Regions from separate parts of the Exiguobacterium sp. s78 genome, predicted to be linked through region 2. Evidence: riboswitches for the same ligand, from Rfam matches in the RefSeq annotation. Region 2 holds a riboswitch; the other holds the start of a gene.
The links. A riboswitch is a leader RNA that binds a small molecule or an ion and turns the genes downstream of it on or off. The one in region 2 is predicted to bind thiamine pyrophosphate.
Positions count from the first base shown of each region.

Region 1 (15,033 bases), on a different contig from region 2:
AGATGGAAGCAAGTGAACGCGACTTACGCGACGGACGGATCGTCTTACCTGCCGTCCGGAACATGAAGCATCTGATTGGCGCTTCCGTCCTCCATCTTCACGCCGATTTGCTCGAGAAATGGCTTGAATTGAAATCCGGACAAGGATTCCAGCTCGACTTGCCGAATTCGTTAGAATCACGACTCTATCCGTATCAACGGACGGGCATTCAATTTCTGAAGAATTTAGACGCGCTAGGATGTCACGGGATTTTAGCCGATGAGATGGGGCTCGGGAAGACGATTCAAGCGATTGGTTATGTCGCGACGATTCCTGACCGTCGCGCGCTCATCGTCGCGCCGGCGTCACTACTCCGCAACTGGGAGGCGGAACTGAAGCGCTTTTTACCCGGTCGACCGGTTCATGTCGTCACTGGTTCTCAAGCCAGCCGACTCCGCGAACTGGAGCACTTACCTGAAGATACGGTGACGATCGTCTCCTATACGACGCTTCGGACCGACGTCCGTCGCCACCCCGTATATGACGTCATCTTCTTTGATGAAGCACAGCACTTGAAGAATCCGCAGTCACAAACGGTCAGTCAACTACGGCATCTGCAAGCAAAACGCCGTTTCGCCTTAACGGGAACACCACTTGAGAATCGTCCGCGTGATATCTGGTCGATCTTCCATGTTCTGTTTCCAGAATTACTGCCGGATTTAGCGACGTTTGAGAAATGGTCATTTGATGACATGCAACAGTTCATCCAACCGTTCTTATTACGGCGTGAGAAACAAGATGTCTTACAGGATTTACCGAAGAAACAGATCGAGCATCATTATGTCGAGCTCGGTCCGAACCAAAAACGCTTATATGCGTCGTATCTCGCCAAATTGCAACTCGAGACGCTGCAACACTTAGACGAGACGAAACGCGAAGATCGTCTGAAATTACTGGCTGGGTTAACGCGGTTGCGGCAAATTTGCAACGATCCGGGATTATTCGTCGAGGAGTACACAGGGGAAGCAACGAAACGAACGCGTCTACTCTCATTAATTGCCGAAAAACGGGCAGCCGGAAAGCGGATCTTGATTTTCTCGCAGTATACACAAATGCTCGAACGCATTCGCTCGGATCTCGCGCAACGTCACCTCCCCCACTTCCTGTTGACGGGTGAGACACCACTCGAAGACCGGTTGGCGTTATGCGATCGGTTCAATGACGGTGAAGTCGATCTCTTCTTGATTTCCCTGAAAGCCGGTGGAACGGGACTGAATCTCGCGTCTGCTGATACCGTCATCCTCTTTGACAGTTGGTGGAATCCGGCCGTCGAACAACAGGCAGCCGATCGCGCTCACCGGCTTGGACAACAGTCCGACGTGACGGTCATCAAACTGCTGACACGCGGAACGATCGAAGAAAAGATGACGGAATTACAAGATCGAAAAGCTCAGATGGTCGATGCCGTCCTGACGGCTCCAGACAGTGATGCCCTGACCGTCAAGGAACTCGTACATCTCGTAGAAACAAAGGAGGAACATCGGTGATCCTTGATCTCCTGCTTGGTTACCTTATCGGTAGTATTCTTGGCGGTACGCTCTGGAAGTACGTCAGTCGTACCGATTTGGCACAGGTCGGTTCCGGAAACATCGGTGCCCGCAACGCCCATCGCGCCGGTGGGCTCCCGGCTTTTTTATTCGTGTACCTGTTTGATGCCGCGAAGACGGTTCTTGCACTACAGCTAACAGACGCATTTTATCCCGTCGCTCTTGCCGTACTTATCGGTCACTTGTTTCCGTTGTTTCATCCGCGACGCGGCGGTAAAGGGTATGCCGTATTTTCCGGAATCGTCTTCGCCATCACGCCGTGGGCATATCTTGCCGGACTAGGCATACTCGGTCTGTATTATCTCGTAACGAAAGATAGCGTCAAAGCGGGGCTGATTCCGGTTGTTCTGCTCCCGTTACTCCCTGTCTACTTTGACGCGGGACCCATCAATATCTTGTGTACCGTTGCTGTAAATCTACTTGTCCTGTGGGCTCATGATGCACTTCACAAGCCAGTCATTACATAAGGAGGACGTCTCATGATCGACTTTTCCATTGCTACCGCTTCGGACGCGGAAGCAATCCATGAACTGAACTACCTCACCTTCACGGAAGAGATTCCGCAACATCAACCGAACACCGAACGGAAACGGATTGACCGGTTTCATGATCAAAATACCTATCTGATCGGCAAGGAAGACGATCGACTCGTCGCGATGATTGCCATTCGGAAGCATCGTCCTTTTTCGCTTGAGGAAAAAGGCGTGACGCTAGATGAGACACTGACGGACCCAGCGGAAATCCGCTTACTCAGCGTTCGTCCCGAATACCGCAATAGTCGTACGTTCATGCAATTGATGCGTTTTTTGATGGTCTACTTGGAGCGGGAAACGATTGATCATGTCTATATCAGTGGTACGACACGGGAAGCTAAACTATATGCGCGGTTCGGCTTCACACCAATCGCAGCAACGCTCGGTAGTGGCGATGCCCAGTTCGTACCGATGTTGTTGTCGCGCGCAACATATGAACGATCCGTCATCGCGGACGTTTTACGTCCTCTGCATTTTCTAGCCGGTCCAGTCGAGGTTGCACCAACAGTCCGCCAAGCGGCACAACAAGCACCGCGTCCGCATCGGACGGCCTCGATGCGTCAGCTCGATCAAGATTTACGTGGTCGGATGTGTCAGTTGCTGGATTTGCCATATGTCTCGATGGCTGTTGGCAGTGGCACCCTCGCCAATGATATTGTCGCACAACAACTGAGTGGACATGGATTGATTCTAAACGGTGGCGAGTTCGGTCAACGCTTGATCGATCACGCGGCACGAGCAGGAAAGTCATTTGATATCCACCTGCTTCCGTCCGGTCACCCGATCGACTTGGAACAACTCGCAAGTCAACTGCATCAAACGGAGTACGACTGGATTTGGTTGACGCATTGTGAGACGTCTACGGGCGTTCTCTACGATCTCGATGCGGTAAAAGCGCTATTAGATCAACGAACCGCACTCATCGTCGATGCGATCAGCGCCGTCGGGACCGGACGTTTCTCATACGCTGGCTGCAGATTCGTCACGACCGTCTCCGGAAAGGCAATTGGGGGTTTACCGGGTCTTGCGTTCATCGGTCATACAGACAGCATCCTACCTTCTCCACGAATTCCACGTTATCTGGATCTCGGACTCTATGCGGAAGGCGTCGCCTTTTCCGGCTCATCGAACTTGTTGCTGGCTTGTCAGGCAGCGCTCGATGCCATTGATCTCGATCAAGCAGCCATCAAGATGACCTATCTCGAACAAGCCGTTCGCGCTACTGGTTTCAACCTTCTTGCGACTCAAGAAGCGCAAGCGCCGGGAATTCTGACGATCGTTCATCCGTCGGCAACCGCTTTAGGAGACGCTCTTCGGATTCAGGGCTATCATGTTCAATATGAAAGCGACTATCTCGTCCGTAATCAATGGCTCCAAATTTCAACGATGGGACAGACGACGATGCGGCACATCGAACGTCTCATCCGCGTGTTGGTCCGTGAAAACCAACGCATCACCATAAAAAATGAAAAAAACGAAAGACCTCTCAACCCTTGATTTCAAGCGGTTTGGAGGTCTTTCGACTTTAAAAAATAAAAATTAGAGGTTTAAGGATTTAAAACATAGGGGTATAAACTCACTAGCACCGCATCAAACGGTGACTTACTCACACATGTTTCTCAATATCAGCGTAATGACCTGGGAGAGAAATGCAAAGTCACGAAAGCGTCAGATTCAAAGCGAGTCTGAAACCGATTGTCTTAGCATGTTTCATATTGTTCAGGACTTGTCCTGCTCCTACATTCATTACCTTTTGAGGGCTATACCAAATTCAAGGGGGAAATGAACATGTCAGTTAAATTAACAGCCGAAAAACGCGAGGTACGTCCACGCTCACTCCGTAAACAATTACGTCATGAAGGAAAAGCTCTTGGTGTCGTGTATGGTTACAAAGTGGAAAGTACACCAATCGCATTTGAAGAAAAAGAATTGCTTAAAATCGTTCGAGAAAACGGTGAGAACGTCTTGATTTCACTGAAACTCGACGGTAAAAATATTAACGTCTTGATCAACCGTCGTGATATGGATGTCTTCACACCAACTGTCGATCACGTTGAATTCATCGCTGTTAAAATGGATGAAGAGACAGAAGTCGAAGCAGACGTCGTACTCGTCGGCGAAGCAGCTGGCGCTAAAGTCGGCGGATTCCTGTCACAGACACTCTTTAAAGTAACAGTCGCAGCAACACCAGATAAATTGCCAGAGAACGTCGAAGTCGACGTCACGAACCTCGAAATCGGCGATTCGATCTCTGTAGCTGATCTTCCGGAACAAAAAGATTTCCGTATCGTCACAGAAGGTGACATTCAAGTCGCAGCTGTCGTCGAATCAACGCTTGAACAAGAGCTTGAGGAAATCGAAGAAGCAGAAGCTGAGGCACAAGCGGAAGCTGGCGAAGACAACGAAGCGGAAGCTACGGAAGAGTCTTCAGAAGAAGCAAAAGAAGAGAACGAAGACAACAAATAAGTCGTTTGACGATACGCCCTTCGTGGCGTATCGTTTTTTTGTGTCTTGACAATAGACAGAAGATTGCCTAAAGTGAACAGCGTATCACCTATTACCATATCCACTAGGGGAGCCCATTTGGCTGAGACGATTCACTTCGGACCCTTCGAACCTGATCTAGTTCATACTAGCGTAGGAAAGTGGAGCGATCACATCCAATGACTCCTGCTGCGCGCAGTTTTTCTGAGGACCGCTCTCTTTTTTACGGAGGGCGGTCTTTTTTGGCGTCTCCCCCACTTAAAGGAGGACGAACACGATGCAACACTGGAAAATGAAAGAAATCATGGTCATGATGATGCTCGCCGTCGCTTGCGGGGTCATCTATCTCGGTTGGTCAACACTCTGGTTACCGATGTCTGCAATCTTCGGGCCAGTCGGTGCCAACTGGATGTTTGGGATCTGGATCATCGCGAGCCCGCTCGTCGCAGCAATCATTCAAAAACCGGGTGCTGCCCTCATCGCGGAAATCGTCGCGGCAGCTGTCGAGCTGTTCACGGGTAGTCACTTTGGCTTATCGGCTCTACTGATCGGGGTCTGCCAAGGACTTGGTGCGGAACTCGTCTTCGCGATGACGCGTTATCGCCGTTATGACACCTGGACATTGATGTTATCGGGTGTTGGAGCCGCAATTGGTAGCATCGTCTATAGTCTGATCGCGAACGGATTCGGTTACTACACGGCGACGACGTTGCTTGCGACAACTGGCTTACAATTGATTAGTGGCGCATTACTCGGCGGCTTGCTTGCAGCGATTCTCGTCCGTCGCCTTGTTGCGACCGGTGTCTTGAACGGGTTTGCGGCCGGACGTGCGAAACGGGAAGTCGCATGATTACTGTCGACGACCTCAGCATCCGCTATCCGGGTCAGATGAAATCGGTGCTCGATCATGTATCGCTGACGATCGAACAAGGAACGACCCTTTTGCTTGGACGCAGTGGGAGTGGCAAGACGACACTGCTTCATGCCCTAGCCGGACTGACACCGGAGACGATCGAAGTCGAACAGACTGGTACCGTTACCCGGTCCGGTTCGGTCGGAGTCTTATTTCAAAATCCAGAAGAACAGTTCTGCATGGAAACGATTGGACGCGAAATCGCTTTTAGTTTAGAAAACCGGTCGATTCCACGTGCGGAGATGGAGGAACGAATTGAACGCTTACTCGCACTCGTCGGTCTCCCTCTCCCCTTCTCGACACCGATCGCAAGTCTATCCGGGGGGATGAAACAGCGCCTCGCGCTCGCCGCGGTCCTAGCGCTCGAGCCGACGATCTTATTACTCGATGAACCAACAGCCCAGATTGATCCAATCGGACAACACGAACTGATGGCGTTGATCTTTCGGATTCAGAAAGAACACGATTTAACGATCGTCTTGATCGAGCACCAACTCGATGTCTGTTTACCGTACATCGACCAGATCGTCTTACTTGAGGACGGATCGATTACTGCGACGGCGCATCCGCAGGATTTGTTCCCGCAGGCTTATACAGAGCTTCAATCGAAAGGCATCGCTGTTCCTTCTTTGTATCCGTACACGTTAGAGACGTTACCCATAGATGGACCACAAGCAGCGCGACTTCACGTGCTTCCTCCAGTCGCTACAGCAGGTATTCCCCTGTTACACATTGCTGCATTATCGACGAAAGCACCTTACCCGCTAACCGATGCGACATTTTCCCTGCAGACAGGAGAATGGGTGATGCTGCTCGGGGCAAACGGATCCGGGAAAAGTACGTTGCTTGCAACACTCGGTCGGTTGCTTCCCCATCGTGGAACATATCGGTTCCAGGAACGTCCGGTTCAGCGTTACTCCCGGAGACGCTTTTATGAGCACGTCGGCTATGTCTTTCAACAACAGGATCTGCAGTTTCTCAAGCTAACGGTTGAAGCGGAAATCAACTGGAGTCACCGAGCAGCGACGAGTGATGAGCGCACGACGTTGCTCGGACGGCTGGAACTCGCATCCGTCAAACAGCAGTCACCGCTTGCGCTTAGTACGGGGCAACAACGACGACTCAGCGTCGCGACGATGCTCGGGCAGACGAAGGATTTATTGTTGCTCGATGAACCGACGTTCGGACAGGATGGATTGACGACACGGCGGCTCATGGAACAGTTGTTGACGGAACAACAAAACGGAACGACGCTCGTCATGGCAACACACGATATGGAACTCGTCGCCCGATACGCGGATCGTGTCCTCGTCATGGAGCAAGGGCGTATTGCTTTTGACGGACGTCCGAGCGAGTTATTCGCTGACGTTCCGTTACTCGAACGCTGTCAGCTACAACGTCCACTTTCGTACCAATTCCAGGAGGTGAAGCGCCATGCAGACGAACGCGTCACCGTTCGCTAAACTCAATCCTGTCATCAAAGGTAGCGGATTGTTTTTGATCATGTTTGCCTTGATTGCAACGAACGACTGGGTCAAGACGTTGGTGTTCCTGAGTTTTGCTATCGCGCTGCTACTCCTCTCCGGGTGGGGTCCTCGCGATTTCTTGAAACGACTCGCACCTTACAGTCTATTATTCTTATTGACGTTCTGGATGATGGCAGCCTTCGGCAAAGGAACGAATCCTCTATGGTCGTTTGGTTGGTTTCATGTCACATCGGAAAGTGTCATGCACGGCTGGTTACTTGCCTTACGGATGGCAACGTTCGTCTGCTTAAGTTTCGCTTTCGTCACGACGACCGATTCGACCCGGTTCGTGATGAGCTTGATTCACCAAGCAAAGGTATCGCCTCGCTTCGCGTACGGATTTCTTGCCGGGATCCGCTTTCTTCCACATTTGGTCGAAGAAGTCCGCGTCTTACGGCAAGTCCGGATGATTCGGAACGTTCACAGTCGCTTTCCTGGTGATGCGTTCCTATCAATCGGCTTACCGCTCTTCTCGCGATCGATTCAGCGGGCAGAACGGATGGCGATCGCTTTCGAAGCCCGTCATTTTTCAGCAGAACGGACATATTATGAAGTGCCAGTCGTTCAGCGCCAGGATGTTATCTATCTCATGGTCATCCTCCTGTTCATCAGTCTTGTCTTTTGGCTATGATTACCGCCACCCGTATCCGGGTACATTCTAGCAAGACAGATTGAAGGAGAACGATATGAAACGAATCCTCTTGATTGGTGCAGGACACGCTCACCTGCATTGCATTACCAATGGACCAACAGAAGACGTCGAGTGGCTGATTTTAAATGCCTCGACGTACCAATATTACTCGGGCATGTACTCCGGACTTGTTGACGGAACGTACGATATCGATGAGATCCGTATCGACGTCGCCGCACTGTGTCGCGCCAATGATAAACAGTTCATCGAAGAGACCGTCATCAAAATCGACCCCGATGAAAAGGTCGTCTTCGGTGCATCCGGCAGGCGTTACACTTATGACGTCGTCTCGACGAATATCGGCTCGTTCGATTGGGCGGAAGATAAGACACGATTATCGATTAAACCGAACTACCGGTTACCAGATACATTAAAGTGTCTGCAACAAGCAAAGCGTCCAGTCGTGATTGGAAGTGGTGTAGCGGCTGTCGAGATGGCGGCGTCCTTGAAAACAGCGGATGTGCCGATTATACTCATCACGGATCCAGAGTTACTTTCAGGACACCCCGCAGCGGAAGCGATTGCGAGACGGTTAAAAGAACTCGATGTATATTGGATCCAGGAACGTCCAATAGATGACGAACCACCACTCCGCTTCAAGCATCACCCTCCAATCGAGTCGGATGCGATCATCCGCTTAACAGGTGCGAAAGCTCCGGCATTGTTTGCGGACAGTAAGCTCTATACGGAAGACGGATTTCTACTTGTCAATGAACAGTTGCAAGCGCTCGATCATCCGAGTCTGTTTGCTGCGGGTGACGCAGCGACCCTCGTCGCTTATCCCGATATTCCGAAGAATGGCGTCACAGCTGTCCGGCAAGCACCGATCTTACTGGCAAACCTCTTACGGTACGTCCAGGAAGAGGCACTGCAAACGTATCGTCCACAAACGAACTATTTGACGATTTTATCGATGGGACCACGTCATGCGGTTTCAATGTATGGCAATCAGTATTCGACTCACCTATTCGGTTGGTACCTGAAGCGCTGGATCGATCAACGGTTTATGCGGAAGTATCGCCCTTAAAAGTATGCGCCGGCGCATACTTTTTTCTATACATAAAAAAAGCCATGGACGGGTGTCCATGGCTTGTTGGATTAGACGGTTTGATTTCCTTTAACGTACGATAGTAACGTCTCGTTGAACTTCTCTTGTTCATCAAGCAACATACCGTGCCCACTCTCTTCGAAGACTTCAAGTCGTGCAAGTGGGATTCCCTTTTGCATTTCTTCCGCGAACTCGAACGGACAGACTTGGTCTTTTTTACCGTGGATGATTAACGTATCGACTTTGATGTTTTCGAGTTTTCCACGCAAGTCCTCATCACGTAATGCGATTGCTGACTGAATCGTACCGTGGGACGAAGCAGCGATGCTAAGACCGTGGAACCATTGTTGAAGTGGTTCTGGATGTTCCTTCGCAAAGAAGATTTCCCCGAATCCTTTGAGCATCGACGGACGATCTTGTTTCGTGTCGGCAATCAACGCATCGACTTCTTCTTTCGTCATCCCGTATGGATAACCGTCGCGTTGCGTAAAGACAGGGGCTGCGGCTCCTGCGAGAACGAGCTTACTGACTTTTGAATCCCCGTATTGCAAGAGATAGGACAAGGCGATTCCTCCTCCCATCGAGAAGCCGAGCAACGTGACATTCGTTAATTTCAACTGTTCGATGACTTCATTAATGTCGGACGCCATCGTCTTATAATCGTATCCCGTTGCCGGCGCATCTGATTTGCCATAACCGCGATAATCGATCCCGACGTAACGGTACCCTTCTTCGACGAGCAGATTCTTTTGATACTCGAACATGTTGTTGTTTGCCGGCCAGCCGTGTAAAAAGACGACCGGTTGACCCGACCCGACATCCTCGACATAAATTTTCGTGCCATCAACTGCTTGAATGAATGTACCCATCATAAAACCCCCATAGTAATAGATTGACCGTGCATGCATCTAATATTCCCGAGTCAAGATATGTTAAACATCTTAATGTTAAAGTATTATAGAAAATTCTGTCTATTATAGAAGTTATGGTAAAATATAGTCAATAGGATAAAGGAGGTTTTTCATGAGACGCTATATACATACCGGTATTCTCGCAGGCGCAGTCTTACTTGCCGGATGCGGTAAAGAACAATACTTAGACCTTACATACGATGTTAATTACTGGGGCGGTATTTCGACTACCTTTGATGGGCAAGAGATACCGGATCTCCCGAAAAAACAAACCGCTGCTTTGTTGAAGGTTTGCCAGCAAAAACCTGATATGAAGCACTTACCTGATCGATATGTGCAACACGAAGAATTTGACTTATACTTCCTGCCCCGGAGTGTTCAAGGACGCGAGTTACAACACGTCCGTTTCCTGTCAGACGAAAAAAAGGACTATCTGGCCTGTCAGCCGATTCGCCATGCGGATTATGCGGTTCATCAGATCAAGCGAAGTGATTATCCATTCGTCGATTGGTCAAAACAACCGGTTAAAGCTAAATCGACAGTCATTCGCTTTAAACCTGTTCCAAAAGAAATCACGGATCAACAAAAACAGGAAAACGAAGATCAGAAAGAATTAAAAGAGCTCGGACGGTATCTCTTCCCGTCCTATCAACTATCTTTGCCACCAGAAGGACAACTCGTCGTCTACATGAAAGAGAAAGGCAAAGATAAAGAACAAACACTCTATGAGACGACCGAGTCACTATCCGGTTCCGAATTGAATTTAGCTTTTCGTGATAGTCCGACTGGTGGTTTCCAACAATCGTCAATCGAGCTGATGTTCAGTGGTGACCGTGTCGGATTCCCTTCAACGATTCAAGAATATATGAATGGACAAACCTATCAAATTGAGCGAAAGCAACTTCCTGATAGTCTTTCGATAGGTCAGACCGTACAGTTCGCAACCGTTCGGAAACAAGAGGACGGAAAAGTCGTCCAAGAAACATCGATATATTTGCGTTTTAATAAAACCTACACAAAACCAGTGAATTATAATTATGGATTCCTTCAAGCATCCACAAGCGATTATGTCGGTTTCATCCATCAATCACCGAAACAGCTCATCGATAGCGATTATAAGTTCGTCTCAGCAATACCGGATAAACTAGCGAAAAAAATCGCTCAGGAATTAAAAGAGACCGACGTCATGGAGCCACAAGGCACAAAACTAAAGCAGAAAAAATTAACGTTGATGCGCGAAGGGAAAAGCCAAATGTTCGAGCTATTCGAACGCAAACGCGCTAAAAAGCTTGAAATCTATGTCGTCAAACCAGGATCAAAGAACGGTGCCAAGCTGTCAGGTACGACCAGTGAAGCACTTAGTGAGGTGCTCAATCAATGAATCGACGTTACTGGATCGGACTAACACTCGGTGCAACGCTAGCATTAAGCGGTTGTCAAAGTGATGCGCCGAATTTTAAATGGGATTACTTATCACAACTATATGATGGAGGACAATTTAGTGATCAAGGTCCAAGAACCTTGTCAGCGAAGGAACGAATCGTCATCCAAAAAACGTGCGCGTCGAAAGCGAGCGATGCACCCGAAGATTACTCTGTCGGCGGCATCTATTCCGTCATGATGGCGAATCCATTCGATGACTATGCAGGTCAAACCGTTCGTTACGTTCAATCCGGAAAGAAGACCTACTTATATTGCGAAACGCCATTAAAAAGTGGATATTATCCGCTAGCAAAGAAAGACGATGTCTTCAAGAAGACAGCTCTGACTACACAACGACAGAACTTTAACATGAAGCCTACTGTATTAAAAAAAGACGATCGGTTCATTCGTAATGAGAAGGTTGCCGATCACTCCGCTCGAACATTAGAGCTCCCAGGTTCAGGTTACCTTGTCATCGACGCGACGGATGTCACGAAAAAAGATACACGGACGACGATCTTTACGTACACGCATTCACTCACGCCATTTACACGTGACGTCAAACTCTATCTCGTCTACAATCAACAATTCGGTTCGACTTATGACGTGATGGTGCGCTTACCCGAGTTATACGGTGGACGTCATGTGGAACGCCCGATTCATTCGATGAAACAACCGGGCAAGGTCCGGTTCATCCCGGGTGACGGGACACCGGAACATTACGGAACGCTCATCGCAACGGAGAAAAACGGACGCGAATTCCGCTATGAATTATCGATTCGACATACGATGGAACGACCGCCTGAACTTCAAGAGCCGGAACAGACAGCAGACGACGTCGTAGCGGATAACTTGGAAGTGACGCTATTCCATCAAGAGCAGTTCCAGCATATCCGTTTTGAAGAAGATGATTTTACTTCGGAAAAAGGCTTCGATTGGGACAAAATGATCATGATGACGAGTGATGAATCCGGAAAATTACAAAAAGCCATCAAGACGAGTGAACAGTCTGATGTGCGGGGAAAACGGGCGAAGTGGAAATACCTGACGTTCCGAGAAGGGACGAAAGGACAGCAATACGAAGTTTATCTCGACAAGCGTGTCAAAAAGACCGACGTCTACTTGAAGGATCCGAAACGTGACGTGTCGATTCACTTATCAGCAACAGGTCGTGACATCATCCTTCCTTTGTTCGAGCAATACGAAAAATGACTCACGCCATGAAGACGAGATGCTGGAGCAAATAAATCAAGGAACACCAGAAGATGAAGGCAATCCCCTCTTGCAACCACTCTTTACGCGTCAACGGTTCACGTAAGAAAGAGACGCAAGCAAACAGCAAGACGAAGAAGTAGAGATAAATGAAGCCACCGCTCGTCAAGAAACCGAAAAGCAGGATCATACCCCCGAGGACGGACAGGCTAGAGACGACAGGTTTACGATAGACCATGCGGTGTCACCTCGTTTCATCTAGTTTGTTAGAATATACCCAGATTACGGAAAAACACTCTAATCTATAGTTACAAACAACACCCCTTGAGAGACTTCCTCCCAAGGGGTGTTGTTGGTTATTCCGTTGCGGCACTGTGATCAGCGACGACCGCATATTCCGTGACGGTATTCGACGTCACGAGCGGTTTGACTTCGGACGTTCCGTTATCCCGCTTATGGTGCACGCCTTTGTACGCTTGACTCTCTTGCCACGCATGGAATGCTGCTTGATTCGACCACGTCGTCATGATCGTGACGATGTCTTCTTCTTCCTGACTGATATCGACGAGGACTTGCATCCGGTGGAACCCTTCCATCCGTTCAATTCCTTTCGTCGTCTTAAAACGCGCTGCGACCTGATCTGCTGCACCTTTGACGACGTGTAACTGGTTCATGACGATCCACATGTTCTTCTCCCCCTTTTTTCGTCTTCAGTATACTAGAAGTCACGGGTCGTAGAAAACACGGATGCGTTATCGCTTGGTAACGTCAAGCGTTGGATCGTCTCTTTCCCGTCTACGCTCGTCGCGATCATCTCGAAATAGAGCGAATGCGGGAAGGCATCCGGTAACGGTTGGACGGTATGGAAACGTTCCTGATCTGCTACCGACAAGGAGCGTTGCATTGGACGTAGTGGTGCCTCCCTATCAGCCGTCGTCTTATACGGCTCGAACCGGATCGATTTCATTTGCTTCGAACCATTCATGCCGTAGGCGACAAGGTATCGCCCTTCGTCCGTCGTCAACAAGCGACCTTCGAACCAATCCGTCTCCCTCGTCTGTTTTGAGCGAATGATTCGGTCGATTCGTTGTGACTCATCGGTTTGTTGCAGGAGCAAAAACAAGCGGTCGTGCTTCGCTTCAAGATACGCGACGGCATAATGGTCAGATAGTCGTTCGACGAAATAGACATCACGCGCTTCGACTAGTGTGTTTGTCATCTCTGTATATAACTTGGCGACTTGCTTCGCTGTAAAGGAAACGGTCTCTTGACGTGGATGCATCCCCGTCAGCGTTCCGAGCACGAGACCGAACAATAAGATGAGGGAAAGACGCCGTTTCATCAGTCAACCTGTTTGACGAGCAGATGATAGCTCATCCCTGGTGGATAATCATCGATTCGTCCGACTTCGACGAATCCCTGTCGCTCATAAAACGGAAGCGCTTGAAACGAGAACGTCTCGACGCGAATTCGCTGAACACCCTCTGCTCGTGCCCATTCCTCCAGTTGACGGAATAACTGAGTACCGAGCCCACTTCCCCGTTCCTCTTCGACGATGAAAAACCATTCAATATGTAACCAGCCCCAGTACATTTCCCCTGAGATGCCACCGATCGGTTGATCATCATGCGTCGCAAGTAATGTGACGGCTTGTGTTCCCTCGGAGCGTTTCGTCGCATGAAACGGTGATCGCTCGACATTGTATTGGCGTACTTGTTGTCTGAGCCAGTCCTGTCCGTCCTCATTTTCTTTGAGTTGAAATTGCAGCATGTCCAAACTCCTTTCTTGTTATAGTAGTAGTGGAGGTGACTACGATGGAACCTACGTTCCAGATTGATTGTACGAAGTGTTTTGGTTTATGTTGTACAGCACTCGCTTTTTCGAAATCCAGTGATTTTGGTCACGATAAACCAGAAGCGACACCGTGTCGTAATCTTGAGGCCGATTACAGCTGTCGTATCCATGACCGGTTACGCGACAGCGGCTACAAAGGCTGTACCGTCTATGATTGTTTCGGTGCCGGACAGCATCTGTCACAGCAGACGTTTCAAGGCGATGATGCACCCAAGCGACGCCAAGCGATCTATGCTGCCTTCCCGAAGATGGTTCACTTGTTTGAGATGATGTGGTACATAACCGACGGGAAACGCGATGTCACGCGTGACATCCACGATCAACTCGATGAGACACTTGCCGCACTAACCCGGTACGCGGCATTACCAGCCGATCAATTTGAACGACTTGACTTGATACCTATTCGTCAAACCGTCCGACCACTCCTTGAAATGATTGCGTCACGTGTTCAAGCTCAGTATAGCGGAAGACGCGACCAGACACCACGCGACTGGGTCGGAAAAAAGTTATCAGGACGTAATTTCTCAGGTGCCAGTGTTCAGAACCAGTGGTTGCTTTCGACGAACTTGTCGCACAGTAACCTGCGCGGAGTCAACTTTCTTGGGGCTGATTTGCGAGACTGTAACGTCAAGGACGCCGATCTGACGGACGCGCTCTTTTTGACACAGGCACAAATCAATGCGGCAGTCGGTAATGCCGCGACACAGTTACCGCGTCGCTTACTCCGTCCGTCCCATTGGCGTTAAACAGAAGCGAACGATAAGGAGGCACGTTTTCGGTCGATTGATCCGAAAGCGTACCTCCTTTTGCTTGTTATCGTTTACCGAGCGTAAAGCCGTCAAAATAACGCCCG
Region 1 covers NZ_JACSNB010000001.1:1,264,085-1,279,117, reverse strand. Annotated here, with positions in the region: gene KNQ18_RS06540 (DEAD/DEAH box helicase) at 1-1,526, shown strand, start outside; gene KNQ18_RS06535 (glycerol-3-phosphate acyltransferase) at 1,523-2,053, shown strand; gene KNQ18_RS06530 (GNAT family N-acetyltransferase) at 2,066-3,616, shown strand; gene KNQ18_RS06525 (50S ribosomal protein L25/general stress protein Ctc) at 3,908-4,585, shown strand; TPP riboswitch at 4,681-4,780, shown strand; gene KNQ18_RS06520 (ECF transporter S component) at 4,881-5,453, shown strand; gene KNQ18_RS06515 (ABC transporter ATP-binding protein) at 5,450-6,979, shown strand; gene KNQ18_RS06510 (energy-coupling factor transporter transmembrane component T family protein) at 6,951-7,673, shown strand; gene KNQ18_RS06505 (NAD(P)/FAD-dependent oxidoreductase) at 7,729-8,760, shown strand; gene KNQ18_RS06500 (alpha/beta fold hydrolase) at 8,832-9,650, opposite strand; gene KNQ18_RS06495 (hypothetical protein) at 9,805-11,073, shown strand; gene KNQ18_RS06490 (hypothetical protein) at 11,070-12,326, shown strand; gene KNQ18_RS06485 (hypothetical protein) at 12,328-12,564, opposite strand; gene KNQ18_RS06480 (antibiotic biosynthesis monooxygenase) at 12,683-13,012, opposite strand; gene KNQ18_RS06475 (hypothetical protein) at 13,045-13,668, opposite strand; gene KNQ18_RS06470 (GNAT family N-acetyltransferase) at 13,668-14,096, opposite strand; gene KNQ18_RS06465 (pentapeptide repeat-containing protein) at 14,141-14,926, shown strand; gene KNQ18_RS06460 (nucleotidyltransferase domain-containing protein) at 14,994-15,033, opposite strand, start outside.
Region 1: linked by a shared signal. The riboswitch ahead of KNQ18_RS06520 (ECF transporter S component) and the one ahead of thiD (bifunctional hydroxymethylpyrimidine kinase/phosphomethylpyrimidine kinase) in region 2 are both predicted to bind thiamine pyrophosphate.

Region 2 (15,033 bases):
TTCATCCTTTGGTTGAATGAACTCATATGTGATGGCAGGTTCACCCCGAAGTCGAACGTGTATGATTTGTCGATGTCGTAAAGAGAATGATGCGCGCACTTCAAGAAAGGAGGAAGCTGATAAATCATGTTGCCGCTCTAAAATCGTCATCAACTCTTTTTCAGAGTCACGATAGTTTCCCTGCAATTGAGCATACGAAATACCGACTCCTAAAGATAGGATACCGATTAGACTAAGAGCGAAAATGACCAGCACTTTCTTCATGACTGATCCACCTCCGAGAAAAGTTCATTCTACTTATTCATCGGTTCATCCATCGTCGACGTGAAGTCTTTTTTCGAATCCTTTACGTGAAACTGCATGTCCACATGTGGAATATCATCTTCTAAATAAGGTTCGGATACGGTTTCGAAACCAAACGATCCGTAAAACCCTTCTAGGTGTGCTTGTGCCTGTAAGTAGATCGCAGCTTCTTTCTGCAAATGAACCATCGCTTTCTCCATCATTTGTCTCGCTAACCCAACCGACCGGTGTGCACGATGAACGGCTACCCGTCCAATCGCTATTCCTTTTGTCGGATGATCGTATATCCGAAGACATCCGACGATTTGACCCCTCTCACTCCGTACGACCAGGTGTGTCGCTTGTTGATCTTGATCATCTAACTCCGGATACGCGCACTCCTGCTCGACGACGAAGATATCTGTGCGTAATTTCAAAAGTTCATATAAGGTATCAGGTGTCATGTGATGAAAAGACTCGAATTCAAATTCGTACATAAAAAGCTCTCCTCTTTAGTTACGACAAAGTCGTGATAATTGTCCTGCGTAGATCGTGACGGGAATACCTCTAAAAATCGTATCTTTTTCCCAGTTCAGCCCGTTTGCACGAGCGACATTTTGCGAAGCACGATTATCGGGATGAATGATCGAGATGATTCGATCATGCCCTCGGTTGAACGCCTCCATCATTAGTTGTTTCGCTGCTTCACGACCATAACCGACTTTCCAGTGCTTCGGTTCGAGCCAATAACCGACTTCTAATTCTTCAATTCCATCCACTTCCTGCATCAATAATCCGGCGAAACCAATCGGTTCATTCGTTTCTTTTTTGAATAACAGCAAAAAACCAGTTTGTCGTTCATCCGAGTATCGCTCCAATTGCCGTTCGAACCACTCTCGTGCTTCATCTTCACTCAGGGCAGTACCTCCATTGATATAACGCATGACTTGCTCATTTTGGACAAGCGACTTATAAAAACTGAAATCCTCTTCTTCGAACGGTCGCATCCATAAACGTTCACTTTCCATCGTCATCGCCTCCTTCTATACTTCTCTTTTCCCGAGTTCTTTTCGCTTCATTCCTCTTCCTGACTCTGCTTTCCTTGTGACATTTTTCATTACTAATCGATGACATTCACTCCCTAGTGCTTGCAATTCCCGGCATAAGTCGGTATTTTGGGAACAGTATGTTGAACAACGACCGCACGATTAATGTTAAAATATATTTTGAGCGCATGAGCGCTGAGTAGGAATTCACGAAAAGGACTGAGACCATAATGACTGAACAAGTAATGACGGGACTGTATGAAGGCATTTCAAAAGAGTCCGTACTAATCAATGAACCTTTAAAATATCATACGTATACAAAAATGGGAGGAATCGCGGATTTATTCATCATTCCAACCTCTTATGAAGAAACGGCTTTTGTCGTCCGATATGCTTACGAACAAGGTATTCCCTTGACGTTGCTTGGAAACGGATCGAATCTTGTCGTTCGTGATGGTGGCATCCGTGGCATTGTCCTCTCCTTTGAGAAGTTAACCGACATCTCGGTCGAAGGACATGAACTCGTCGCTCAAAGTGGCGCAGCAATCATCGAAGCTTCTCGTGTAGCTTACGCGCATCAGCTCAGCGGTCTTGAATTCGCTTGTGGAATTCCAGGAACGATTGGTGGCGCATTGATCATGAATGCGGGAGCATACGGTGGTGAAGTCAAGGATTGCCTCCATAGCGCTACTGTATTGACACGACAAGGAGAACTGTTGAACATTTCGCATGATGAACTCGAACTGGGATACCGGACAAGTTGCTTCTCGAAGAAAGAATACATCATCCTCGAAGGTCGATTTGCGTTAACAGAGGGTGACCCAGCATTGATCAAGGAAGTCATGGATGATTTGACGCATAAGCGGGAAACGAAACAACCACTCGAGTACCCTTCTTGTGGTAGCGTCTTTAAACGTCCAGAAGGCTATTTTGCAGGTAAGCTGATTCAAGATAGTAACTTACAGGGAACACGCATCGGTGGCGCTGAAGTGTCGAAGAAACACGCTGGCTTCATCGTCAACGTCGAGAATGCGTCAGCATCCGACTATATCGCGCTCATTCGTCATGTCCAAGAAACCGTTCAAGAAAAATTCGGTATCTTACTTGAGACAGAAGTGAAAATCATCGGTGAAGAAGCATAATCAATCATTTTACGAAAAAGGTGAGCTCCGTATTCGGACTCACCTTTTTGTTCGTTTAGATCGACCAGTTTCCGTCACGCATGACTGATTCACGCGTTCCGTCTGCAAGTTCTCCTTCAATCGATAGATCCGCTGATCCAATCATGAAGTCGACATGCGTCATCGAGTCGTTCGCGCCTTGTGCTTCTAGTTCTTCTGCTGAAAGGCTTGGACCATTTTCGAGACACGTCGAGTATGCACGACCAATCGCTAAGTGGCATGAAGCATTTTCATCGAACAATGTATTATAGAATAGGATACCCGAGTCAGAAATCGGCGAGCGGTGTGGTACGAGCGCAACTTCTCCGAGATAACGTGCACCTTCATCAAGTGAAATCAAGTCATCTAATGCTTCTTGACCCTGTTTTGCTTCCGCTTTAACGATTTTTCCGTTCTCGAACCAGAGTGTGAACTCATCAATCAAGTTCCCACTATAGCTAAGTGGTTTTGTGCTTGAGACGTGTCCGTTGACTCCTGTCTTTTTCGGCAATGTGAACACTTCTTCTGTCGGCAGATTCGCGATGAAATCAACACCATCTGCATTCGGGCCACCGCCACCTAACCAAACGTGACGTTCTGGTAATTCGATTGATAATTCTGTTCCTGGAGCTGTGTAGTGCAATGTTTTGTATTTCTTCTCTGTCAGGAATTTTGCTTTTGAACGCAGATTTTGATCGTGATCCGCCCATGCAGCGACCGGATCTGCTTGATCGGCTCGTGTTGCTTTCAAAATAGCTGACCAGAGCTCTTCAACGGCATTCTCTGAATCAGGGAATACTTTCTTCGCCCAGCTTTCAGAAGGTGCTGCTACGACACACCAGCTGACATTGTCACTCATGACGAACTTCCGCCAATTAGCAAGAGCGACACCGGCTGCTTTATTCGCACGTGCAATTCGGCTCGAGTCAACGCCATTCAATAAATCTGGATCTTCACTGACGACTGATAAGAACGCTGTCTTTTCTTCTGCCAGTTGGTCGTAACGTGCTTTTAACCAATCCGGGAACGTATCAAACGACTCTTCCGGTGCATCGAAATAACGGATTTTCGTCATCTCATCATCTGACCATTGTACATACACTTGCGTAGCTCCTACTTCGTAGGCAACACGTGTGATTTCACGAACGAGCGGCAAATTTTCGATTCCTGCGCGCACCTCGAGTTGTTGTCCTGGTTGTAGATTAATTCCCGTACGCACGGCTAAAGACGCGTATTGTTGTAATTCTGCTTGTGTCGGCATTATGTAATCCCCTTTCTTGTATCTTTATTTTCACGAAATAGTTGCAATTTTGCAAGAAATAAGACGAAACTAGAAAGAGAAGAGAAGGAGGCATTACCATGGAATTCACACCCGGCGATTTTAAATCGGCTTATACGTATTTTCACCGACAGGCACTCGACCTCGTTGGTGATGAAAAAGCACAGCAAGAATTGTTAGTTCGAGCAGAAATCGGACTTGCACACTTGACGCAAGATATTGCGTCTACAGAAAGTTCCGATATTGAACGCGAGGCAGAACTCGTCCTTTATTTTCAATTAAAACAACTGCTTGAAATGCTTCGTGCTCTCTATCAGAAAAAATTCGAGATGCATGCGGAGCAAGAACAATTGTTATTGACGGCTGTTCTGTACTTCACGTCTCCAGTTGACGCCTTACCGGACGATAATGTCCTCGGGCTCTTCGATGACGCACAGATCGTCGAAACGATTTATGAAGAACTGGCTGCAGACGTCGATCGCTTTCAACATATGGAATAAAAATAGGCAGCTGTCGCAACAGCTGCCCTTTTTTATGCGTTTTGCTTCGAAGCGATATGAACAGGTGTCGTGGATTGACGTGATTCATCTACCTCTAGTTTTTCTTTATTCAACCACGTATAGATCATTCCCATGAAGACAGCTCCACCAATGATGTTTCCAGCTAGAGCGGGTAACAGGTTATGCATCGCTCCTGCAAATGTGATCGTATCCGGGTGTGGCACGACTAACGCAATGGAGAACAATGCCATATTGGCGATGACGTGATCAAATCCAGAAGCAAAGAAGACTGCGACCAGTACCATCATCATCATGATCTGCGCCAACTCATTCTTCATGTTCTTTGGAATGAAAATCGCTAAACAGACCATCCAGTTACAGAAGATAGCTCGTGTGAAGATTTCCCACGTCGTATGGTGGATCTTCGTTTCTGAGACAGAAAATAACCAGTTGTTCATACCAAGCTCTTGGATGATTCCTGTTTGAGAAAAGAGTAGCGCAAACGCTAATCCTCCAAGTCCATTTCCAATCAGACAGATCAACCAGACCTTCATCGTATCCATCTTCGTCGTATAGCCGCGCATCGTCGCCGTCGTGAAATACATCGTATTTCCTGTGAACAGCTCTGCCCCACCGTAAACGATCAGGACGAGTGCCACTCCGAAGGTCAGTCCACCGACAAGTGTCGCAACAGGTGACTCCGCCATATATAGACCGTTAATTGCTTTTAAAGTAAAAATGATTGCAAATCCAATGAAAATCCCTGCTAGCATGGCACGAACTAAGTACTCGAGAGGACGCATTTGTAGCATGCGCGTCGACTTGATTGCTTTATTCCGTAATCCTTCTAATGCTTCTACCTCGTTCATCGTAGAAACCTCTCTTTCTTTTGTTCAACACTTCACAATGTTTGTTCATTTATTATCATACTTCCATCTTAAAAGATGTTCAAGTATTGAATAGACCTGTTTTATCGTTTTTATAAAAGAACGAGATGTAAACGATATCATTGTGTCGAGATTGTGAAAAATGCCTTTTCTTGCTTTATACAACTAATTAGTTTGGATTTGCAGTCGTGATGCGAAGCGTTCAAAGAAAGTATTTCGTCTTGATGCATCGAGTACATAACCATCAATGACAACACGATTAAAGCGTCTAGAAGATGAAGTAGCTCGTTCGATATCGGTCGGAGTGTAGGCGTCGAATGTTTTCCGGTCCATCGTAAAATCTGCACCTGAATACGGATCCGTGTAGTGAATTTCAAGGTCGGTTAAATCAGGAATCGTTGAAAATAAAACAAGCGTATGATGCATCAGAACTTTAGATAACCGAGCCTTTAAAAAATCCTGATTCACTTGTAGTGTTCCGGTGTCGGTACCAATCCAAGCTTGTCGCTCTTTTCCTGTCACTTCATAGGCAAGACGTAACGATTCTCCTTCGACATCTACCTGTTTTAATTCTGATGAGAACGGAAGTTGTTCGGCTAATTGACGAACCGCTACCGTATTCATCATCGAGGCACCCACTTGTCTCGCTACAAGATCACCATCATGCCAAATGGATGATTGATTTTTTTCATTGGGTTGTTCAAAAAGACGAATTCCGACCAGTACTCCTAAACAGATACAACCAAGAATCCATAGTATTTTCTTCATTTTCATCACCTTCCTAAAAAAACGTACCCTTTTTCATCTTTTTTCATAAGAAGGGTTGAAATTTTATGCATATGAGCGTACTCTTGCAGGCAGATACTCACAGAAGGAGGAGCATGAGGTCACTCATCATATTGCCATGACTACAACACACCCACAGAAAAAGAGAGTTGAAAAAATCAGTTTCTTAATCATTGGTACGTTGCTGTATTCCCTTTACATCAGCCTACTACTATCCCCAAATGATATCGGATCAGGCGGTATCATGGGAATCACGCTCATTATTCAAGAGCTCTTCCACACGCCAATCGGATTAACGCAATTGCTCTTAAACATTCCCCTCTTCCTTTTAGGTTTCCGTTTCCTACGCAAACGATTCATGTTCTTATCTGGAATTATTGTCATTGCTTCTTCCTTTTTAATTGACTGGATCCCGACTCAAATCGTTCCGGAATCTCTAAACGATCCGCTCGTCGCTTCCATCTTTGCTGGTCTAGTCTCTGGTCTTGCAATGGCATTGATTTTCTTCGGTGGTGCTTCAACTGGAGGGCTTGATATTCTTGGAAAGTTTTTCTTTGCTCGTTTTCATAACTGGCCACTTCCTCGTATATTTCTGATGCAAGATCTTGTCATTTACATCCTTGTATGGTGGGTATTCGATCTTAAACACGTTATGTATGCTCTCATCATGAGCTTTGTTCGCGCCAAAGCCCTTCAGACGGTTTACAGTTTCTATTCTGCTTCTAAGCAATGTATCATCATTTGTGAGAAAGCAGATGAAATCAATGAAGTCATTACAAAAGAACTCGGTCGTGGTGTCACGATTCTCGATGCACGTGGAGGATACTCCAACCGAACGAAAAAAATGGTCTATGTCGTCGTTCAAAATAACGAAATCGTCCGTTTGCAAGAAATCGTCTCTTCTGTCGAGCCGAATGCATTCGTTACATTTTCGGAAATCCATACTGTTTTTGGCAATTACAAGGAACATTCGTATTCGTTTTAACACCAAGCGCAGCTTAGCTGTGCTTTTTTCATCTTCTTAGAACAGCTTCTCGTATTGCATCATCTTTCCTGCTTTTTTATTAGTATTATTCAGTTTTTCAGTCATTATCCCTATTCAAAAAATAGACAGGCTTCACTTTTTTTACGATAGTAGTTAAGCTTATGACATGTCTTTTATTTAAAGGAATGATTGCATGCACTCTCTTTGGCGTCAGCGTATTCTGCTGATTTTCTTGATCAGCTTATTCGCCTCTATCCCGATCATCTATGCTTTATCCGGTTATCGGACGATTGCAACGATGACCGAGCAAATGAAGGATCATGATATACCGTTAATCAATCAGGTAGATCAGTTGGTCGAACACAATCGAGATCGTGCCAATGCGGTTCGTGGTCTCTTATTGTATGAAGATAATCGTTATATCGAACAATATTACTTTTCAACGTCTAAAATCCATGATTTGCGAAATAGTCTGAACCAATCGTCGACTACTCCAGGGACGATTAAGGATCTCCTTCGCCGCAACAATGTCTGGGAGTCCGAGATTGAACGCGTGTTCGTCGTCTATGAACGTCAAAGTCCAACAGCCGCAAAACGTCTTGCTAGACAATCGACTCAGACGACTCAAACGATTCTCGAAGACTTATCCCGTGTGAAAGATGATTTGTATAAAACGCTTCAAGCCAAATTACAACAATCAGATACTTTAATCGCTACATATAAATGGATGTGTCTCGCTCTCTCCATCCTGTCCTTTTTATTGATTAGTGCCACGGTCTTTTTCTTCCACCACTTCGCTCCAAAAGGATCAGAACAATCGTCTTTAGAATAAACGAAAAGCGCAGCTAAAGCTGCGCTTTTCGTTTATTCTAAAGACTCATTCAGGCATTGCTTTTCCCTCTTGTACATGTTCCATCGCCATATGTACAAGCGATGACACATGATGGTCATCCAAGGAATAATAGACGACTTTACCGTCTTTTCGAAACTTGACGAGTCCTTGTTTCAACAAAGATCGAAGATGATGCGACGCTGTCGCGATCGAACAGTCGACAGAGGCCGAGACATCACAAACGCATAGTTCTTCTTCGATCGTCAGCGCATAAACGATTCGCAGTCGTGTCGCATCCGAAAGAATCTTAAATAGCTTTCCGATTTCAAGCGTCGGAATCGTATCAACGATATGTCCGATTTCAGACGCACGTTGTTCATCAATCGCAATCGTTTCACAACGGGGAATGTCCATGTCCGTCACCTCGTTTCTACTTATATTGCACCATGAGAAACGAGACATTGCAAGTTCAGCGCATTCGTCTGCGAATGAGCCAAAACACGAACCATCCTCCTACGTAATCTCCGATATCCCAGACAATTCGATTTTGATCGACAGCGCGTACGCCGATATCAATGATTTTCGTGCTTTCTAATCGGTTCGTATAACGTTGACGAAGCCGAGTCGGAATCGGTAGACGAAGAAGTGCCCGGTAATAAATATCTAAATGAGTATGTCCCCAAATTTCCGTCGCAATCGAGCTCGTTTTAATATACAACGGACGTTTGTAGCGTCTTTCATACTTTTCTTTCAATAAAAGGGCCATCTCATAAGATATACGATTAGGATGTGGAAATAAGACTTTTCCTAGATGGTAGATCCCCTGATTATCGACTCGAATGATTTGTGGTTCTAACCGATATCGAATCCAATAGCCGCGAAAACGGATCGTCTGCCATTTCAATACAATCACCTCTGAACGGATTATACCCTGTTCTGAAGTGATTGATGCCATTCACGCACAGCATCTGTCATTTGCTGCGCAGCGAGTTGCCGATCTTCTTTAGCGAAAATTTCTGAGATGACGGCATACCCTTCCAACGGGATGGGCAGAGAGGAGACATTCGTTGCTGTGATTCCACCAATACCGATTAGGGGTAATCGTACAGCTTCCCGAATCGCCTGAAGCATCGTATGCGACATGGAATCAGCGTCCGCTTTGGATGACGTCGCAAATAGAGACCCCACGCCTAAATAAGATGCTCCGTCTCGTTCTGCTTCAATCGCTTGTGCAACGGTTGCTACCGACACACCAATCACGGCATCTGGTAAAAGGCGACGTGCTGCGGTTAAAGGAATGTCTTCTTGTCCGATATGCAAACCAGCTCCGACGAGTAACGCGATATCAATCCGATCATTGATGATCAAAGGAATGTCTTCCCGATCCGTGAGTGCTTTCAACCGAACTGCCTGATCAAAGAATTCCTTTCCTTGTGCTGTTTTTTCCCGTAGTTGCACGATCGTTGCACCACCTAAAATGGCTTCCTCAACGACCGTCTCGATCGCGACTCCAGGATGGTACCGACGATCCGTCACTGCATAGATGGAGTAATCAATTGACACGTTCTGTCACCTCCACAAGATCTTGTACCGTCATGAGGCTGATGGCATTGAACAACTCTCGTTTAAAATCACCAAGACCTTGCGCGGAGGCTGCTTGTTCTCCTGCTTTTCCCATGACGAATGTTCCGTGAACAGCCGCCTCAAACGCTGTATATCCTGCACCGAGGAAGCTCGCAATCAAGGAGGCCGTCATACAGCCAGTACCCGTGATATCTCCTAGACGAGGTGTTCCTACATGTAATTCCATTTCGCGCGTTCCATCCGTGATATAGTCGTTCGGACCTGTCACGACGAGGACAGATTTGTGTTTGCGAGCGAATGCACGAATACTTTCTCGATCCATCATTGCATCTCCCGCAGCATCGACTCCCTTAGTTCGCCCATCTTCCCCAAGTAACGTCTTGATTTCAGAAGCATTTCCTTTAATGACCGTACACCCGAGATCAATGAGTTCTTTAGAAAAGGCAGTACGTAATGTCGTTGCCCCTGCTCCAACTGGATCAAGAACGATCGGGACATTCAAACGTTCCGCTTCACGGGCTGCAAGTCGTTGAGCTGCTTGCATGTCTGCATCGATCGTACCAATGTTTAAGACGAGGGCTTGTGCGAGTCTAACCATCTCTTCTACTTCGCGAATATCTTCCGCCATGACAGGTGATGCTCCAACAGCGAGTGTGACGTTTGCGCAGTCGTTGATCGTAACCGTGTTCGTCAGATGGTGAATGAGTGGTTTGTGTTCAAGAATGGTCGTAAACATGTGTATCCCTCCAAAGTGAGTGAAAATGATGTGTCGGTCCAATACCTTGTCCGAGAGCAAATCCATGACGAATTGCCTCCGTGACATAGTTTTTCGCCTGTCGTACACTATCTTGTAAATCTTCTCCAAGCGCCATCCGTGCTGCAATCGCTGCAGATAAGGTACAACCAGTTCCATGAGTATGTTGATTGTCTAACCGTTCCGATGTGAAACGATGTTCCACTTCCCCATCAAACAACAAATCCGTCGCAGCTCCTGAGAGATGTCCACCTTTTAGTAATACTGCCCCTGTCTGTGTAGCCAATTGATGCATCGCCAGTTGCATTTCCTCTAGATTGGTCACTGATCGTCCTGTTAACCGCTCCGCTTCCGGTAAATTCGGTGTAACGAGTGTCGCAAGCGGCAGAAGTTCTGAAATCAATGCTTGTTCAGCTTCCGTCCGCAATAGGGCATGACCACCTTTAGCGACCATGACGGGATCTAATATGATAGGAACTGTCTGTTTGCCGAGATGTCTAGCAATGACACGAATCGTCTGCGCATTCGAGACCATCCCGATTTTGATCGCATCGACACGAATGTCTGAAAAAATCGACGTTAACTGGGCATCTACGATTTCTGGGGATAACTCTTCCACCGCTTGAACACCCAACGTATTTTGCGCCGTGACGGCTGTCAGGACGCTCATTCCATAAACCCCTAAAGCCGAAAAGGTTTTTAAATCTGCTTGAATCCCAGCTCCACCACCGGAGTCGGATCCTGCAATCGTCAGTACATGTTTCATGTTCTTTTCACCTTCCCATCGAGCAATGTAAGGGAGTCGTGACCGACAAAAAAAGCGTCGACCGCTGTAAAAAAGCAGTCGACGCTATACGAAAGCGTTATACACGCATTCCGGTATCCGTTCGGCTCAACTTTCCTACGCTGGTATTATCCAGTTCAGGTAATAGGGTCGAAAACAGATTGGTTTTCCTCTCAGCCGGATTCCTCCAGCTCCCCTAGTTGCTCAAGTATTCGTTTCGCCTTAACTGTAGCATAGAGAAGAAAAAAAAACGAGCCGAAGCCCGTTTTGATTACAGATATGCTAATGGATTGACTGCATTTAGAGGAGAAGAGGCACTGTATTGATATCCTCCGACATGTAGTTCGAAATGTAAGTGTGGTCCTGTTGAATTCCCTGTACTACCAAGTGTCCCGACTTGCTGACCTTGAGAGACCGTTTGTCCTGCACGAACCGATAATGAACTCATATGTGCGTAGACAGTCGTGTACACTTGTCCATCGAGGAAGTGAGAAATCATGACATGATTGCCGTAAGGTCCACCACCTGATGCTGTAATGACCGTTCCAGCTGCTGCAGCGACGATTGGAGATCCGACCGAACCACTGAAATCAACACCGTTGTGGAACGTATAACCGTTCGCGCCGCTTGCTGGTCCGAATCCTTGTGACACTCCACCAGAAGATGGTCGAACGAATTTCCCTCCACTCGAAACAACCGGCGGGGCAACAGAATCAGTTGATTCCGAACTCTTACCTGTTTGTTTTGCTGCTTGAGCATTCGCTTTAGCGGCTTTTTCGGCTGCCGCTTTCTCCGCTGCTGCTTTTTCAGCCGCTGCTTTAGCAGCTGCCTTCGCTGCCGCAATTGCACGTTCTTGCGCTTCGAGAGTCGCTTGAAGTTCTTTTGCGTCTAACAGTTCTGTCGTGAACTTCGTCTTCCCTTTTCGTAATTTCTTCAGCGTGGCACTACGTTCTTTCATTTGAAGCTTTAACGCTTTCTTTTGTTCAAGCAATACTTTCTTTTCTTGCATTTGCTCCGCTTTTTTCTCAACGAGCGCTTGTTTTGCTTCTCCTAATTTTTGTTGCGTTGCGATGTAATCCGAAATCATTTTATCGTCTTGCTCAGCGATTTTTTTCCCCGCCATGACACGGCTGAATAAATCACCTAAATCCTTCGATCCAAAAATGACTTCTTCCCATTTAATCGAATTTCCATCGTTCTCTTGGAAAACACGCAAACGATCACCGAGTAGTTCTTCCTGTTTCTGTAACATTTCTTCGTAACGGACGATGTCTGCCTTTAACTCATCGATTCGAACGTTCAACTGTTCGATTTGTTTATTTTTTTCAGAGACTTGGAAAATCTTTTCGTTGATTGCTGCGTCAATTTGATTGATTTGACGTTGCTCTTTTGAGATTTTAGCTTCTTGTTTTTTGATCGCTTTTTCAAGTTTACGTTGTTCAGCGGCATTTTCAGCTTTTTTTTCTTTAATGGTCGCTGCTGCGATCGGTTGTGTTCCTGTTATAAGTAATGCTCCTAAAACAATGGTAGAAATTAGTTTTTTTAGCATATATCGTTTTCCTCACTTATGTTTTTTTCATATTTTATTATAGTATTCAAGTTTCTCTCATATCTGAAATAGATTATAGCACCGTAATCGTTTCAAAAAAATTTCATTTACATTTCAAATGAAAACGGTTTTTTGTAATATACGATTTGTTTTTTGAAAATGACAAAAAAAAGAACCGTTGCATACGCAACGATTCTTTACGATTAAAGCATCGACAATGGATTGACTGAGTTAGCTGGACCAGTTGCACTATAGCTGTATCCACCAACGTGAATTTCGAAGTGGAGGTGTGGTCCTGTTGAATTTCCTGTACTACCTAACGCGCCAATTTGTTGACCTTGGCTGACACGTTGACCAGCACGGGCATTGAGTGAACTCATGTGAGCATATACTGTCGTATATGTCTTCCCGTTCAATTGGTGAGCGATCATGACATGATTTCCGTAAGGTCCGCCACCTGATGCTGTAATGACTGTACCTGTTGCAGCTGCCACGATCGGCGTACCGACTGGACCACCAAAGTCAATTCCGTTATGGAACGTATATCCGTTCTCTCCGCCTGCAGAACCATAACCTTGTGTAACAGTTCCAGCAGTTGGATGAATGAACAGACCACCTGATGATGGTGCTGGTTTTGGTGCAGCTGGTGCTGGAGCAGGCGCAGCTGGTGCTGGTGTAGATGGTTTTGGTGCTGATTGTTTCGTCGAACCAGAAGGTTTTTCCGATTGTGCCGCTTTCTCTTGTGCTGCTTGCTGAGCTGCTGCTTCTTTAGCAGCTTGCTCTTCTGCTGCTTTTTGTGCTGCTGCTTGCGCTGCTTCAGCCTCTGCTCGTGCTTTCGCTTCACGTGCCGCTTGAGCTTGACGCTCTTTTTCGAGTCGAGCTTCACGTTCACGTGCTGCTTTTTCAGCAGCAATCGCTTTTTCTTGCGCAATCAGAATTTGTTGGACTTCTTTTGCATCCATCAATTGTGTTTCGAACTTTTCTTTTTTCTTACGTAGTTCTTTTAAGCGTTTATTCCGCTCTTTTAATTGTGATTCAAGGTCCGCTTGTTGACGTTTTAATTCTTTTTTCTCAACTACCAACTGCGCTTTCTTTTCTTTTACTTCTTGCTGCGCATCCGCTAATTGCTTTTGCGTATTCTGGTAATCCGTGATCATTTTATCATCTTGTTTTGAAATGGATTTCCCTGCCATGACACGGCTTACGAGATCACCAACGTTTTTAGCACCAAAGATGACTTCTTCCCATTTAATTGAGTTTCCATCATTCTCTTGCATGACACGAAGACGATCACCGAGTAGTTTTTCTTGGCGTTTTAGTTTCGCTTTATATTTCTCGATTTCTTTTCCAAGTTCAACGATTTCACGTTCTGTTGCTTTGATTTGACGATCCTTTGTTTCGACAGCAAAGATTTTTTCGTTCAACGCTTCGTCTAGTCGATTGACTTCTTGTTGTGTTTTAGAGATTTTTTGACCTTCTTGATTAACAGAAGACTCTAAGTTTTTTTGCTTTTTAGCATTGTCTTGTTGCTGTTGTTCGTTTTTGGCTTTCTGTTCACTTAAATCGTCAGCTGCTGCAAAATGAGGTGCTGATGAAAGAACCAGTGCGGAAACGATGAGCGACGCGAACGTTTTTTTCATGTAGTATTCCCTCTTTTTCTGTAGTGTATGTTTTATGATTTATCGTAGAGTATTTAAGTTAAATTTAAATTCTGTAATAGTTTTTCTTTTTTATAAGAACGTTTTTGATTATAGCATTCATTCCTCTTCCATAATATTTCAGTGATATTTCATTTTAAATAAATCTTTCCTCTTCTATGTAATAGAAACATTTGGAAGGTAACTCATCGTTGCAACTTTGGAGTGTTTTTGGGAAACTGAAGCGAACAGAAGGAGGATATCATATGAAATTAGACCACACTGGAATTGCCGTTCGCGACATGCAGGAAGCCATTTCATTTTATACAAACGTACTTGGAGGAATTTTAACAAAAGAGTACTCGAATCCTGCGCCTGGTGTCGCTTCCAATATTGCGGTCATCGAGTTCGATGATGCGCACATCGAGTTGTTAACGCCAACAAGTCCGGATAGTCCGATCGCTCGTTTTTTGAAACAACGTGGGAAAGGTGTCCACCACATTGCTTATCGTGTAGAGAATTTAGATCAAGCGATTGAAGAAGCAAAACAACAAGGCTTAACATTTTTAGAAGATACGTATCGAACGACGCCATTCGGACGACGATTGATTTATATGAATCCTCGTCATTCACACGGCGTCATTACGGAACTCTGTGATTATCCAGAAAATCTATAAAAAATCAGCACTGCGTTATCGCAGTGCTGATTTTTGTTCTATACCATTAGCCAAGTTTTGCAACGATTTCCCGATTGAATGCAGGAATATCATCTGGTTGACGACTTGAGACGAAATTATCGTCAACGACGACTTCTTCATCTGCAAAGTCCACACCAGCATTTTCTAAATCAATTCGAATTGATTTATAACCTGTCATTTTTCTTCCTTTGACGATTTTTGCGTTAATCATCAATTGTGGTCCATGGCAGATCGAGAAAATCGGTTTTTTCGACATATCGAATTCTTCGA
Region 2 covers NZ_JACSNB010000004.1:99,382-114,414, reverse strand. Annotated here, with positions in the region: gene KNQ18_RS15020 (hypothetical protein) at 1-264, opposite strand, end outside; gene KNQ18_RS15015 (GNAT family N-acetyltransferase) at 294-779, opposite strand; gene KNQ18_RS15010 (GNAT family N-acetyltransferase) at 795-1,310, opposite strand; gene murB (UDP-N-acetylmuramate dehydrogenase) at 1,559-2,470, shown strand; gene KNQ18_RS15000 (aminopeptidase) at 2,526-3,749, opposite strand; gene KNQ18_RS14995 (YkvA family protein) at 3,848-4,267, shown strand; gene KNQ18_RS14990 (formate/nitrite transporter family protein) at 4,300-5,136, opposite strand; gene KNQ18_RS14985 (hypothetical protein) at 5,320-5,922, opposite strand; gene KNQ18_RS14980 (YitT family protein) at 6,059-6,925, shown strand; gene KNQ18_RS14975 (CHASE3 domain-containing protein) at 7,119-7,757, shown strand; gene KNQ18_RS14970 (ArsR/SmtB family transcription factor) at 7,803-8,171, opposite strand; gene KNQ18_RS14965 (hypothetical protein) at 8,227-8,511, opposite strand; gene thiE (thiamine phosphate synthase) at 8,682-9,320, opposite strand; gene thiM (hydroxyethylthiazole kinase) at 9,310-10,077, opposite strand; gene thiD (bifunctional hydroxymethylpyrimidine kinase/phosphomethylpyrimidine kinase) at 10,058-10,861, opposite strand; TPP riboswitch at 10,977-11,087, opposite strand; gene KNQ18_RS14945 (murein hydrolase activator EnvC family protein) at 11,151-12,428, opposite strand; gene KNQ18_RS17445 (murein hydrolase activator EnvC family protein) at 12,632-14,068, opposite strand; gene KNQ18_RS14935 (VOC family protein) at 14,332-14,742, shown strand; gene KNQ18_RS14930 (type 1 glutamine amidotransferase domain-containing protein) at 14,789-15,033, opposite strand, start outside.